Regions from separate parts of the Actimicrobium sp. CCI2.3 genome, predicted to be linked through region 1. Evidence: predicted binding sites of a transcription regulator. Region 1 holds the regulator's gene; the other holds the start of a gene.

Region 1 (6,130 bases):
ACCCAAGCGGCGGTATTGCTTAAAGCACTCTCTAATCCGACCCGCTTGCTATTGCTGTGCCAGATCGGCCAAGGCGAATACTGCGTTGGCGATCTCGAAACCCTGACCGGGATCCGCCAGCCGACGCTGTCGCAGCAGCTGACCATCCTGCGTGCCGAAGCACTGGTGAGCACACGGCGTGAAGGCAAACAAATTTTTTACCGTATCGCCAGCTCCCAGGCGCTGGCCGTCATGCACGTTCTTTACGAACAATTTTGTCCACCTGAAAAAGGAGTCTCCCGATGACCATCGACTGGTTGCATTTCACCCCCTGGTCCTCGCTGGCCGGCGGTGTGCTGATTGGCATCGCCGCCGCGTTGCTGCTGTTTTTGAATGGTCGCATTGCCGGTATCAGCGGCATCCTCGGTGGCCTGATGCGACCGGTGCGCGGCGATGCCGGATGGCGCGTGGCATTCGTGCTGGGGCTGGTCGTCGCACCGCTGGCGTGGGGACTGTTCGCGGCCTTGCCGGTAGTGCGCATCGAAGCCGGGACCGCCACGCTGATCGTCGCGGGCCTGCTGGTCGGACTCGGTACCCGCTACGGCTCGGGATGCACCAGCGGTCATGGTGTTTGCGGACTGTCGCGGCTGTCGCCGCGTTCGATGGTGGCAACGGCGGCCTTCATGCTGGCCGGTTTCGCCTGTGTCTATGTGGTTCGCCACGTGCTGGCCTGAGGAGCGGACGATGATGAAACTGCTATCGGCATTGCTGTGTGGTCTGGTGTTTGGCCTCGGCCTGATCTTGTCAGGCATGACCGACCCGACGAAAGTGATCGGCTTTCTCGACCTCGCCGGCAACTGGGACCCGTCGCTCGGACTGGTCATGGGCGGCGCGGTCGCGGTCGGATTGATCACCTTCCGCTTCAGCGCACGTCGCACCAAAGCGTTCCTCGGCGACGCGATGCACATCCCGACCGCACGCCAACTTGATCGCCGGCTGGTATTGGGTGGCATCACGTTTGGCGTCGGTTGGGGATTGGCCGGATATTGCCCCGGCCCGGCGCTGGCATCGCTGGCCAGTGGCGGCTTTCAGGCAGTGTTGTTTGTGGCGGCCATGCTGGCCGGGATGGCCTTGTTTGCGATGATCGACAAGCGTTGATTTCAAACATGGCCGAAGTAAGTGCAATTGACCCGGAAAGTGGCTTATTGTCACCCTGGCCTGTCATACTTCCCCTCTACCGGCAATTTTGTGAAACAGACAAACTCATGACCCAACCACTGACCTTCCCCACCACGCCTGCGCAAACCATCCACGCCCTCAAGGCCAGTTGCGCGGGTTGCAGCCTGCACCAGTTGTGCCTGCCAATGGGTCTTGACGAAGGCGATATCAACCGGCTCGACGAAATCATCGGACGCCGCCGTCGCCTCCAGCGCGATGAAATCCTGTACCGGATGGACGACCCGTTTCGCAATCTGTACGCGATCCGATTCGGTCACTTCAAAACCTTCCAGATCAATCCCAGCGGGGACACCCATATCACCGGATTCCAGATGGCTGGTGAATTATTAGGCATGGATGCAATCAGTACCGAGCGCCATCATTGTGATGCGGTCGCGCTCGAAGACAGCGAGGTCTGCGAAATTCCGTTCAGCCGGCTCGAAGAACTGTTCGGTGAAATCCCGCGCCTGCTGCATCACTTCCACCGCATCATGAGCCAGGAAATCATGCGCGAACAAAACGTCATGCTGTTACTCGGGAACATGCGCGCCGAGCAGCGCTTCGCTGCATTCCTGGTCAACCTGTCGTCACGCTATGCGGCGCGCGGTTACTCGCCGACCAGCTTCCAGTTGCGCATGTCGCGCGAAGATATCGGCAACTATCTCGGCCTGACCATCGAGAGCATCAGCCGTTTGCTGTCACGCTTCAAGAAACAGGGCTGGATGGAAGTCGACAAACGCGAAGTCCGCCTGACCAATGTCACCATGCTGCGGGCGCTGGCGGCCGGAACGGAAAATTGCACGCCGATGTAACCTGCAAGTCCAAGGCCATCGTCACATCGGCGTAGTCCGATCAGTCGGACCGCGTGCCAGGTAAACCGTCAGCATGCTCGACAGCGCACAGAACAACCAGCTTGCAAGAAAGCCGATCGTATAGCAGGCGATGTCGGGCAAGCCGGTGTCACCACCGGTACGCAGCCACAACTCGGCCGGATCGAACAGCGAAAAAAACAGTCCGGTCGCGGCAATCGCGACCAGGAACGAAGGCCAGAGAATCATCATCAACCGTCGCAGCATGGTGTCGCCTTTCTATTCAGGCGCGGGCACATCGGCGGCCAGCGTCAGCGTTGTTTGTTCGGGCCAGCGCCACTCGCCATTGAGACGCCAGTCACGCTGTTCGTCCTCGATCAGGATTTGCCAGACGGCGCGGTCCAGCAGCGGCAACGCCACCCGGAAATGACCGGTGGCGTCGAGCGGCGTGACTAGCTGGACATCCTTTTCGGGCAAGGTCGGATGCGCCAGGTGAATGCGGATTTTTCCGCGCACCGGTGCGTCACCGGCGACCACGGTGCCGCTGAGCGTATCGCTGACCGCATCCATCCGTCCGCTAAACGACAGCCCCAGCGAGGTCGCTACGCGATCGCGTCGCAAGTCCTGATTGATGGCCTTGCCCTGCCGGTAATAGTCATCGACAACCAGCGCATCCTGATGCGTGACAGCCAGCCAGATCGTCACCGAACCAGCCACAATCACCAGAAACGGACCGAGCATGAGCAGCCACGGCCAGCGATGCTTGTACCAGGGAGCGGGCTTGTGAATGAGTGTTGAGGCATGCATGGTGTTCTCCATTTAATGATGGTCGTCGTGCTTGCTGTGGCTATCGTGGCTGTCATGGTCGGGACGACCGGCACCGCGCGGCACGAAAAAGACCGCTTTTTCGGTGACCTGCTGACTGTCATGGTCGGTCGCGACAAGAGTGAATCGAATCTTGTTCGAGCCCGCTTCGCCCTCGCCTGCGGCGACCCGGACCCGCACCGGCACCGCACGCGAACCGGTACCTTCGAGGTCGAGTTGATCCGGCGAGGCCAGCGCTATGCTGTCAATGCCGGCCACCGAAATCTTGAAGTGATGGCTGGCTTCGTCGGTATTCATGATCTGCAACCGGTAGACGTTTTCGATCATGCCGTCCTCGACTTCGCGCCCCATGCTGCCACGGTCGCGGATCACGTCCATTTTCAGCGGCGTGCGCGTGAACAGCGACACAAAGAACGCCGTAATGATCAGCGCCAGAATCGCGCTGTAAATCAGCACGCGCGGTCGCAACACCCGTGCCTGCATCTGCTTGAATGACCACTTTTTCGTGATCGCGTGGTCGGTCGAATAGCGGATCAGGCCAGCCGGCAAATCGATTTTCGCCATCACCGAATTGCAGGCATCAATACAGGCCGCGCAACCGATACATTCGTATTGCAAACCATCGCGGATATCGATGCCGGTCGGGCAGACTTGCACGCACATCGAACAGTCAATGCAGTCGCCCTGCGCTTTTACGAGGGCGGCTGGTGCAGCGGTTTTCTTGCTGCGCGGACCACGCGGTTCGCCACGCTCGGCGTCATACGTCACGATCAGCGTGTCCTTGTCGAACATCGCACTCTGGAAGCGGGCATACGGACACATGTACTTGCAGACCTGCTCGCGCATCCAGCCGGCATTGCCGTAGGTGGCCAGCGCATAAAACAGGATCCAGAACCATTCCCATGGCCCGAGGCCTAGGCTGGCAACAGCGACAATCAGCGAACGGATCGGCGTGAAGTACCCGACAAAAGTCAGCCCGGTCCAGAGGGCGACCGCGCCCCAGGCGAAGTGCTTGGCCGATTTGCGCCACAGTTTGTCGATACCCCACGGTTGCTTGTCGAGTCGCATGCGGGCGCTGCGTGTCCCTTCGATCTGGCGCTCGATCCACATGAAGATTTCGGTGTAGACCGTTTGCGGACAGGCAAAGCCGCACCAGACCCGACCCGCCACGGCGGTCACCAGAAACAGGCCGTAGGCACAGATGATCAGCAGCACCGCCAGATAAATAAAGTCCTGCGGCCACAGCACGATGCCGAAGATATAGAACTTGCGCGCGCCCAGATCGAACAGCAGGGCCTGCCGGTCGTTCCATTGCAACCACGGCAAACCGTAAAACACCCCTTGCGTGAGCCACACGCAGAGCCAGCGCAGGCTCGCATAACGACCTTTTATTTCACGCGGATAAATTTCTTCGCGTGCTGCATACATCTTGATGACCGAGACTTCGGGGGTGCTCATAAGTGACTGCTTTGTCCTGAAAAAAAAGGTGACTTGTCCGGCTTGGCCGGCTTGCCCGGCAGCTGCTCGCTACTTCTGCGCCGCCGGATCATTCGACAAACTCCAGACATACGCGGCCAGCACATGCACCTTGGCCTCGCCGAGGAAATCCTGGAATGCCGGCATCACGTTGTTGCGGCCCTTGCGGATCGTTTCCATGATGGTGTCGGCGCTGCCGCCGTAGAGCCAGATCTTGTCGGTCAGGTTCGGCGAGCCGAGCGCCTGATTGCCTTTCGCATCGGCACCATGACAGGCCGCACAGACCGCGAACTTCGACTTCCCCAGCTCGCGCTTGATCGGGTCCGATGTAGCACCCGACAGACTGAGCACGTACTGCGCCACGTTCTCGACATCCTTGTCCGAGCCGAGTGCCGCACCCATCGGCGGCATGATGCCGTTGCGACCATGCAGCAGCGTGGTCTTGATGGTTTCGGGGTCACCGCCATACAGCCAGTCCTTGTCGGTCAGGTTCGGAAAACCCTTGCTGCCATGCGCATCCGAGCCATGACATTGCGAGCAATACGTCAGAAACAAGCGCTCGCCAATGGCATGGGCTTGCGGATCGGCCGCGACCACTTTCAGGTCCTGCTTCAGGTAACCGTCAAACAGCGGACCATATTCGGCATCGGCTTTTTTCAGCTCTTCGGTGTACTGGCCGGCCGAGGTCCAGCCGAGTTTGCCGGGATAGGAACCCAACCCCGGATACAGGTACAGGTAGACCAGCCCGAAGACGATCGTGATATAAAACAGCCACATCCACCAGCGTGGCATCGGCGTGTTCAGCTCGGTCAGGTTTTCATCCCAGATATGGCCAGTAGTGTCGACCTGACCATCGGAACCGGGCTTGATAACCACCTGTTGGCGCGACTGCGTCCACAGCAACAAGCCGCAGCCGAACACGCCCAGCAGGGTCAGCACGGTAATGAAGATGTTCCAGAAACCGCTGGTAAAGTCAGCCATGCTTGTTCTCCGTCGAAGAGGGTGGACCGCCGTCGGCATCATCGGCAAACGGCAGGTGTGCCGCCTCGTCGAAATCAGCGCTGCGATTGAGCACAAAGGTCCACCAGAGAATGCCAATGAAGGTGGTCAGGCTGACCACGGTCATGACACTGCTGAGGTCGTTAAAAATAAAGGCGATGGCCATCTCAGTTCCTTGTCTTGATCAATGTGCCCAGCCCTTGCAGGTAGGCGATCAATGCGTCTTGCTCGGTCTTGCCTTCGAGCGTGCCAGGACCGTCCTTGACTTCCTGTTCGCTGTACGGCGTGCCGAGGCGCTGCAACGCATGCATTTTTGCGGTCACGTCACCCGGCACCAGCTTGGTCTTCGCCAGCCACGGATAACCGGGCATGTTCGATTCCGGCACCAGATCGCGCGGGTTATTGAGGTGAATGGCGTGCCAGTCATCGCTGTAGCGAGCGCCGACACGGGCCAGATCCGGACCGGTCCGTTTCGATCCCCACTGAAACGGACGGTCATAGACAAACTCGCCGACGACCGAATAATGGCCGTAGCGTTCGGTCTCGGCCCGCAGCGGCCGGATCATTTGCGAATGGCAGTTGTAGCAGCCTTCGCGCACATAAATATCGCGACCGGACAGCCGCAAGGCCGAGTACGGTTTCAGGCCGGTGATCGGCTCGGTGGTCGAGCTTTGAAAAAACAGCGGCACAATTTCGACCAGGCCACCGACGCTGATGACAACCAGCACCAGCGCGATCAGCAACCACGGATTCTTTTCAATCCACGCATGGGAAAATTTCATTGATGACTCCTGATCAGGCTTGGCTAGGTAAAAGAGAAGGAA
Region 2 (6,130 bases), on a different contig from region 1:
GCTTCTGGTCGGGCAAGACGTCACCCAGCGCGGTGACGATGCCCAGTCCGGTCGCGACTTGCTGCGCGACGGCTTGCTGGTCGCCGCTGAGCAGGATGACGGTCTTGCCGTCGCGCTGGAAATGGGCCACGACCTCGCGTGCATCGGTGCGCACGCCATCTGCCAGATCGAAGCGCGCCAGCCAGCCGGCAGCGTTGCCGAGATAGACGGCGGTGGCATCGGGCGAGCCCGCATCGTCGATCGCACCGGCAAGTTCGGCGACAAAGGTGGCCGTGCCAAGCCGGTAAGTGCGGCCCTCGAAGATGGCCTCCAGACCGCGCCCCGCCACTTGCCGCACATCGGCCACCTGCAGCGCCGCTCCCGGAATATCCTGCGCCGCCGCAACGAGGGCGGCGGCCAGCGGATGGGCGCTGGATTGTTCCATTGCTGCGGCCAGTTGCACGCACCAGTCCAGCGATGCGGTAGCGAGCAGTTCGACGTGCTGCAAAACCGGCTTGCCGACTGTCAGCGTACCGGTCTTGTCGAAAATGATGTGGGTGGCGCGATGCAGGGTTTCCAGCACAAGCGGTTGCACGATCAGGATGCCGCGTCGCACCAGCCGGTCTGTTGCCGCTGCCAGCGCGGTCGGCGTGGCCAGCGACAACGCGCACGGACATGACACCACCAGCACCGCAATCGCAATCGGCCAGGCCCGCGCCGCATCGGCCCATTGCCAGTAAAAAAATACCGCCAGCGCAAACAGCAACAGGATGCCGACAAACCACGCCGCGACCTGATCGGCCCATTGCGCCAGTTGCGGCTTGCCCTGCCCGGCCCGTTCGATCAGCTTGACGAGAATCGACAAGGTGCTGTCACGCGCAGCCTGCGTGATCCGCATGACCAGCGGCTGGGTCGCGTTGACCGCGCCGCCGGGCAGCATCGCACCGATGCCCTTGCGCAGCGGCTGGCTTTCGCCGGTCAGCAGCGACAGGTCGACCGCGCTGTCGCCTTCGAGCACCAGCCCGTCGGCCGCAATCGCTTCGCCGGGACGCACCAGAATCACGTCACCTTCGCGTAACTGGCCAGCGGCGATCAGCACCAGTGCGCGGTCGTCCGGATAGCCGGGCATGGACCAGGCGGAAGCGGGCAAGGCCGATTGCAGATTGTTCAGTGCCGAGGCCGCCTTGCGCCGCGCCGACAATTCCAGATAGCGACTGCACAGCAGCAAAAAAATGAACATCGTGATCGAGTCAAAGTAGACCTCGCCGCCACCGCGCAAGGTGGCCAACACGCTGCCGACGAAGGCCGCGCCAATGCCCAGCACGACCGGCACGTCCATGCCGAGCTGACGACTTTTCAGATTGATCCACGCCCCCCGAAAAAACGGCCGGGCCGAATACAGCACCGCCGGCAAAGTCAGCAGCAGGCTGGCCCAGCGCATCAGGCTGGCCATGTCGGCATCCATGGTGCCGTCGCTGGCCATATAACCCGGCAGCACGTACATCATCACCTGCATCATCGACAGGCCAGCGATGAAGAGTTGCCGGAACAGCGTCTTGCGGGCGCGATCAAGTTGCGCACCGTGGCGCACCGGGTCGTACGGATAAGCCGCGTAACCGATTTCACGCAGTGCGATGAGGATGTCGCTGGGCTTGCAACGGCTGCGGTTCCAGCTAATCTGCAGGCGTTCGGTAGCCGCGTTCATGGCGACGGCCTGCACGCCGGGCAAGCGCGCCAGACGGCGTTCGATCAGCCAGACACAGGCGGCGCAGCGGATGTCTTCGATCAGGAAAATCGCTTCGGCGCTGTTGCTGCCATCCTCTGCTTCTGTTTCTGTTTCGGCTTCAGTGTCATAGAGGCGCAGTTCGGGCGGGATCAGGCCATCCTGCGCGGCGGTGACCGCAAAGCCTTCGCGCGTGCGGTAGTAATCGCTAAAGCCGTTGTCGACAATGCTGTGCGCGACCGCTGCGCAACCGGGGCAGCACATCGGCTGGACGACTGCATCGATCGTGACTTGCCAGGCGCTGCCGGCCGGCACCGGCAAACTGCAATGGAAGCAGTCATTCATGACGCCATCGGCGTGATGCACACCGCGTCGAGCCAGCTGCCCGGCATGCCGTGCGCAGCGTGCCACAAGCCGAGTAGTCCGAACGCCAGCACCAGCAGGCCACTACCAACGCGCACGCCGGGCTTTTGCATCACCACCCGCAATTGCGTGCCGAGCACGCCCATCACCAGCAGCGTCGGCAAGGTGCCCAGCCCGAAGGCCAGCATCACGCTCGCACCGGACAACGGCGAGCCGGTCAGCATCGCGGTCAGCAGCACGCTGTAGACCATGCCGCACGGCAGCCAGCCCCACAAGCTGCCCATGGCAAACATTTTTAGCGGACTATCGAGCGGCAGCAGGTGGCGCGTCAGCGGCTGAAGCAACTTCCAGAGCGACTGGCCAAGTGACTCAATGCGGACCAGTCCCTGCCAGGCACCCGTCAAGTACAAGCCCAGCACGACCAGCATCAGGTTGGCCAGCCAGAGTCCACCCAGCTGGAATGCCGCGAATCCCGTCAGCATGCGCGCACCGTTGGCCACGCCACCCAGTGCGGCACCGGCCACCGCATAGCTGCCGATCCGTCCGGCGTTGTACGACAGCACCCGCACCAGGCGGTTCGACAACACCGGCACCGGCACCGCCGCCATCACCGCCACCGGAAATGGCCGTGCCGCCGGCACCACCGAGAACGCCGCGACGATGCCACCGCACATGCCGACGCAATGCACACTGCCGAGCAGTCCGATGACGAAGAAAGGCACGAGTGAAAGGGCTGTCATCAGGTGGACGCGTCAGATCGTCTTCGAGTAGCGCAGCGGATCAACGGCGGCGCTGAGGTAGCGGTCGAACACCATGCAGATGGTGCGGATCAGCAGCCGGCCTTGCGGCGTCACGCTGATCCACTCGTCATCCATGGTCAGCAAGCCGTCTTGCGCCAGCACCTGCAACTGCGCCAGCTCGGCGGCAAAATACGTCGCCACGGTGATCGGATAAGCCTGCTCGATCGACGCAATCGACATCTCGAAATTGCACATCAGCAGCTGGATGATCGCCCGTCGCAAGAGGTCATCCATGCTCAGCTTGATGCCGCGCACGATCGGCAATTCGTTCTTGTCGAGATGCGCGTAATAGGCGTCCAGCGTCTTGACGTTCTGGCTGTAGGTCGCCGCCACCGCGCTGATGGCCGACACCCCGCACGACACCAGGTCCAGTTCGGCATGGGTCGAGTAACCCTGAAAATTGCGATGCAGGCGGCCCTGCCCTTGCGCAATCGCGAGGTCGTCAGTGGGACGGGCAAAGTGGTCCATGCCGATGTAGACATAACCGGCTTCGGTGAGCCGACGGATGCACAGCGCCAGCATGTCGAGCCGGGTTGCCGCGCCGGGCAGGTCGGCGTCGAGGATGCGGCGCTGTGGCTTGAAGAGATGCGGCAGGTGCGCATAGTTGTAGATCGCGATGCGATCCGGGCTGGCCGCAATGACCTTGGTTAGCGTGCGTGCCATCGTCATCACGTTTTGCTTCGGCAAGCCGTAGATCAGGTCGATGCTGATCGAACGGAATGTGGCATCGCGTGCGGCTTCGATGATGGCCAGCGTCTCGCTTTCCGGCTGGACGCGATTGACCGCTTGTTGCACGTCGGGATCGAAATCCTGCACACCGAGGCTGATGCGATTAAAGCCCTGCCGGCGCAGCGTGAACACCCGTTCGCGCGAGACCGTGCGCGGGTCAACTTCGATCGCGTATTCGCCGATGTCGTCCGGTGCCAGCTTGAACCAGCGCCGCACATGCGCCATCAGGTCATCCATCTGGACATCCGAAAAATACGTCGGCGTGCCGCCACCGAGATGGACTTGCTCGACCTGATTCATGTCGGCAAACAGCTGGCCCTGCATTTCTATTTCGCGCTTGAGGTAGGTCAGATAGGTCGCTGCCTTCTCGACTTTTTTAGTGACGATCTTGTTGCAGGCGCAGTAGTAGCAGACCGTGTCACAGAACGGAATGTGCAGGTACAGCGACAACGGTTTGCGCCCGCCACGGGTGCGACGGCCGGCGACGGCTTGCAGGTAATCGCGATAACGGAACGCATCGGTGAAATGGTCGGCGGTCGGGTACGAGGTGTAGCGCGGACCCTGCTGTTTGACATTGCCGATGAATTTGCCAATGAGCGCCGCATCAAACTTGACGGATGGGACGGACGTGACCGGGATAAGGGAAACCATCAATTGTGCTCCTGCTGCCAGTCACGCCGAGGCTGGTTACGTGACTTGATGACCGGAGTGTAGAGAGGCACTCTCTCGAAAACTTTGACTCACATCAAAAACGAGGAAGACATGGTGTGTTTGAAAAATTCTGGCGCTGGAACGGGCCCCACTACAGGCCGGCAGGCACCAGCATTCCGGCACGTAGCATCGCATCCTTGACCGATTTCAGGACGGTCGCTTCAGTGAACGGTTTGAGAATGAATCCGCTGGCACCCAGCGACAGGCACTGCTTGATGATGCTCACGTCGCGCTCAACGCTGACCATCAGCACGACCATCTTGTCCAGCTCGGCGCGCAATTGCTTGAGAACATCGATGCCACTGATGTCCGGCATCACGACATCGAGAAAGACCACCTGCGGCTTAAGCTCCATGATCAGTTCATAACCGCGATTGCCGTTGCTGGCTTCGCCGACCACGCGCATGCCGCTGCGGCCCAGTATCGCGCGCAACAACGTGCGGGTCATGTTGTTGTCGTCGATGATCAGTGCATTCAATGCGGCCTCACACAAAAATATTTTCATGGAAGTTACCACAAGTGACCCGATGAACAGAACTATTCTCGCCCTGTGCAGAGCTTACCTGCCGGGCAGTCGCGATGCGGCGGCCAGCGCCTTGAGTACGGTCGCGGCATTAAACGGTTTGACAATGAAGCCGCTGGCACCGGCGGCCACGCACTGCTTGATCGTGTCGGTGTCCCGCTCCCCGGTGACCATCAGCACGAGCACTTGCGGCATCGCTGCCTTGAGTTGCTTGAGAACTTCGATACCGCTGAGATCGGGCATCAGGATGTCGAGGAACACCACATCCGGCAGCAGCTTGAGCGCCAGTTCATAGCCCGCCTTGCCGCCGGATGCTTCGCCGCACACATGGTGCGCCGTACCGAACAGTATCGCCCGCAAGACCGTCCGGGTCATGTCGTTATCGTCAATGGTCAATACGTTCACGGAGTTTTCCCGTTAACCGCGATGCGCCAGCCAGCACCCGGATCAGGACTGGAACTGCACCATCGCGACTACGATACCACCCGGATTACGGTCACCAATGAAAGCAAACCGAAAGACACGGACGACTTGTCAAGCAACGCTACGGTGCTTGTTGCTGCCCACTTCCAACCGGTCAGCGTGCCGCATCGCCGTCACCGCAACCGTCACCGCGACAACGCGGGCATCGCCGGTTTTTTTTGCAAGCGCGGACGGACGACAGGCCGTTCGAACGGCACCGCTGCCAGCGCGTTGACCGCATCGTGCTGATGTGTGAGCTTGAACACCGTCAGCGTCTGCATCACCTTCAGGGTCTGCTCCTGCAAGCTGCCGGCGGCGGCAGCAGCCTGTTCGACCAGCGCAGCGTTTTGCTGCGTGACTTCATCCATCTGCGTGACTGCATCATTGACCTGACCGATGCCGGCATTTTGTTCGTGCGAGGCCAGCGCGATTTCGTTCATGATGCTGCTGACCCGGTCGACCGAGGCGATGATGTCGCGCATCGTGTTGCCAGCCTGTTCGGCCAGTGCCGTACCGCTGCCGATACGTTCGACCGAGACATCGATGAGTTGCTTGATTTCCTTGGCAGCGCTGGCGCTGCGCTGCGCCAGATTGCGTACTTCGGAGGCGACCACGGCAAAACCGCGGCCCTGCTCGCCGGCACGGGCGGCTTCGACGGCGGCATTGAGTGCCAGGATATTGGTCTGGAAAGCGATCCCTTCGATGAGGCTGATGATGTCGACTATCCTTTTTGACGAAGTCGTGATGTCGCCCATGGTCGTGACGACCTGCGCGACAATCGCACCGCCCTTGCCAGCCACCGCAGCGGCTTCGCCCGCCATCGTGTTGGCCTGGGTCGCG

The links. The regulator FNR, encoded in region 1, switches genes on or off when oxygen is low (the NO sensors DNR and NnrR bind a similar motif). The targets are predictions, from matches to a motif close to TTGATNNNNATCAA.
Region 2: a site for FNR is predicted at 4,330-4,343, ahead of hemN (oxygen-independent coproporphyrinogen III oxidase). Genes of this name have one in related genera too.

Annotation. Positions count from the first base shown of each region.
Region 1 covers NZ_JASJWR010000007.1:122,080-128,209, forward strand. The annotation lists gene QN370_RS06195 (metalloregulator ArsR/SmtB family transcription factor) at 1-285, shown strand, start outside; gene QN370_RS06200 (YeeE/YedE family protein) at 282-713, shown strand; gene QN370_RS06205 (YeeE/YedE family protein) at 727-1,137, shown strand; gene fnr (fumarate/nitrate reduction transcriptional regulator Fnr) at 1,245-2,009, shown strand; gene QN370_RS06215 (hypothetical protein) at 2,031-2,273, opposite strand; gene QN370_RS06220 (FixH family protein) at 2,286-2,813, opposite strand; gene ccoG (cytochrome c oxidase accessory protein CcoG) at 2,826-4,289, opposite strand; gene ccoP (cytochrome-c oxidase, cbb3-type subunit III) at 4,359-5,288, opposite strand; gene QN370_RS06235 (cbb3-type cytochrome oxidase subunit 3) at 5,281-5,472, opposite strand; gene ccoO (cytochrome-c oxidase, cbb3-type subunit II) at 5,474-6,088, opposite strand; gene ccoN (cytochrome-c oxidase, cbb3-type subunit I) at 6,102-6,130, opposite strand, start outside.
Region 2 covers NZ_JASJWR010000055.1:1,743-7,872, reverse strand. The annotation lists gene QN370_RS19875 (heavy metal translocating P-type ATPase) at 1-2,047, opposite strand, end outside; gene QN370_RS19870 (sulfite exporter TauE/SafE family protein) at 2,044-2,805, opposite strand; gene hemN (oxygen-independent coproporphyrinogen III oxidase) at 2,818-4,245, opposite strand; gene QN370_RS19860 (response regulator) at 4,397-4,810, opposite strand; gene QN370_RS19855 (response regulator) at 4,865-5,233, opposite strand; gene QN370_RS19850 (methyl-accepting chemotaxis protein) at 5,437-6,130, opposite strand, start outside.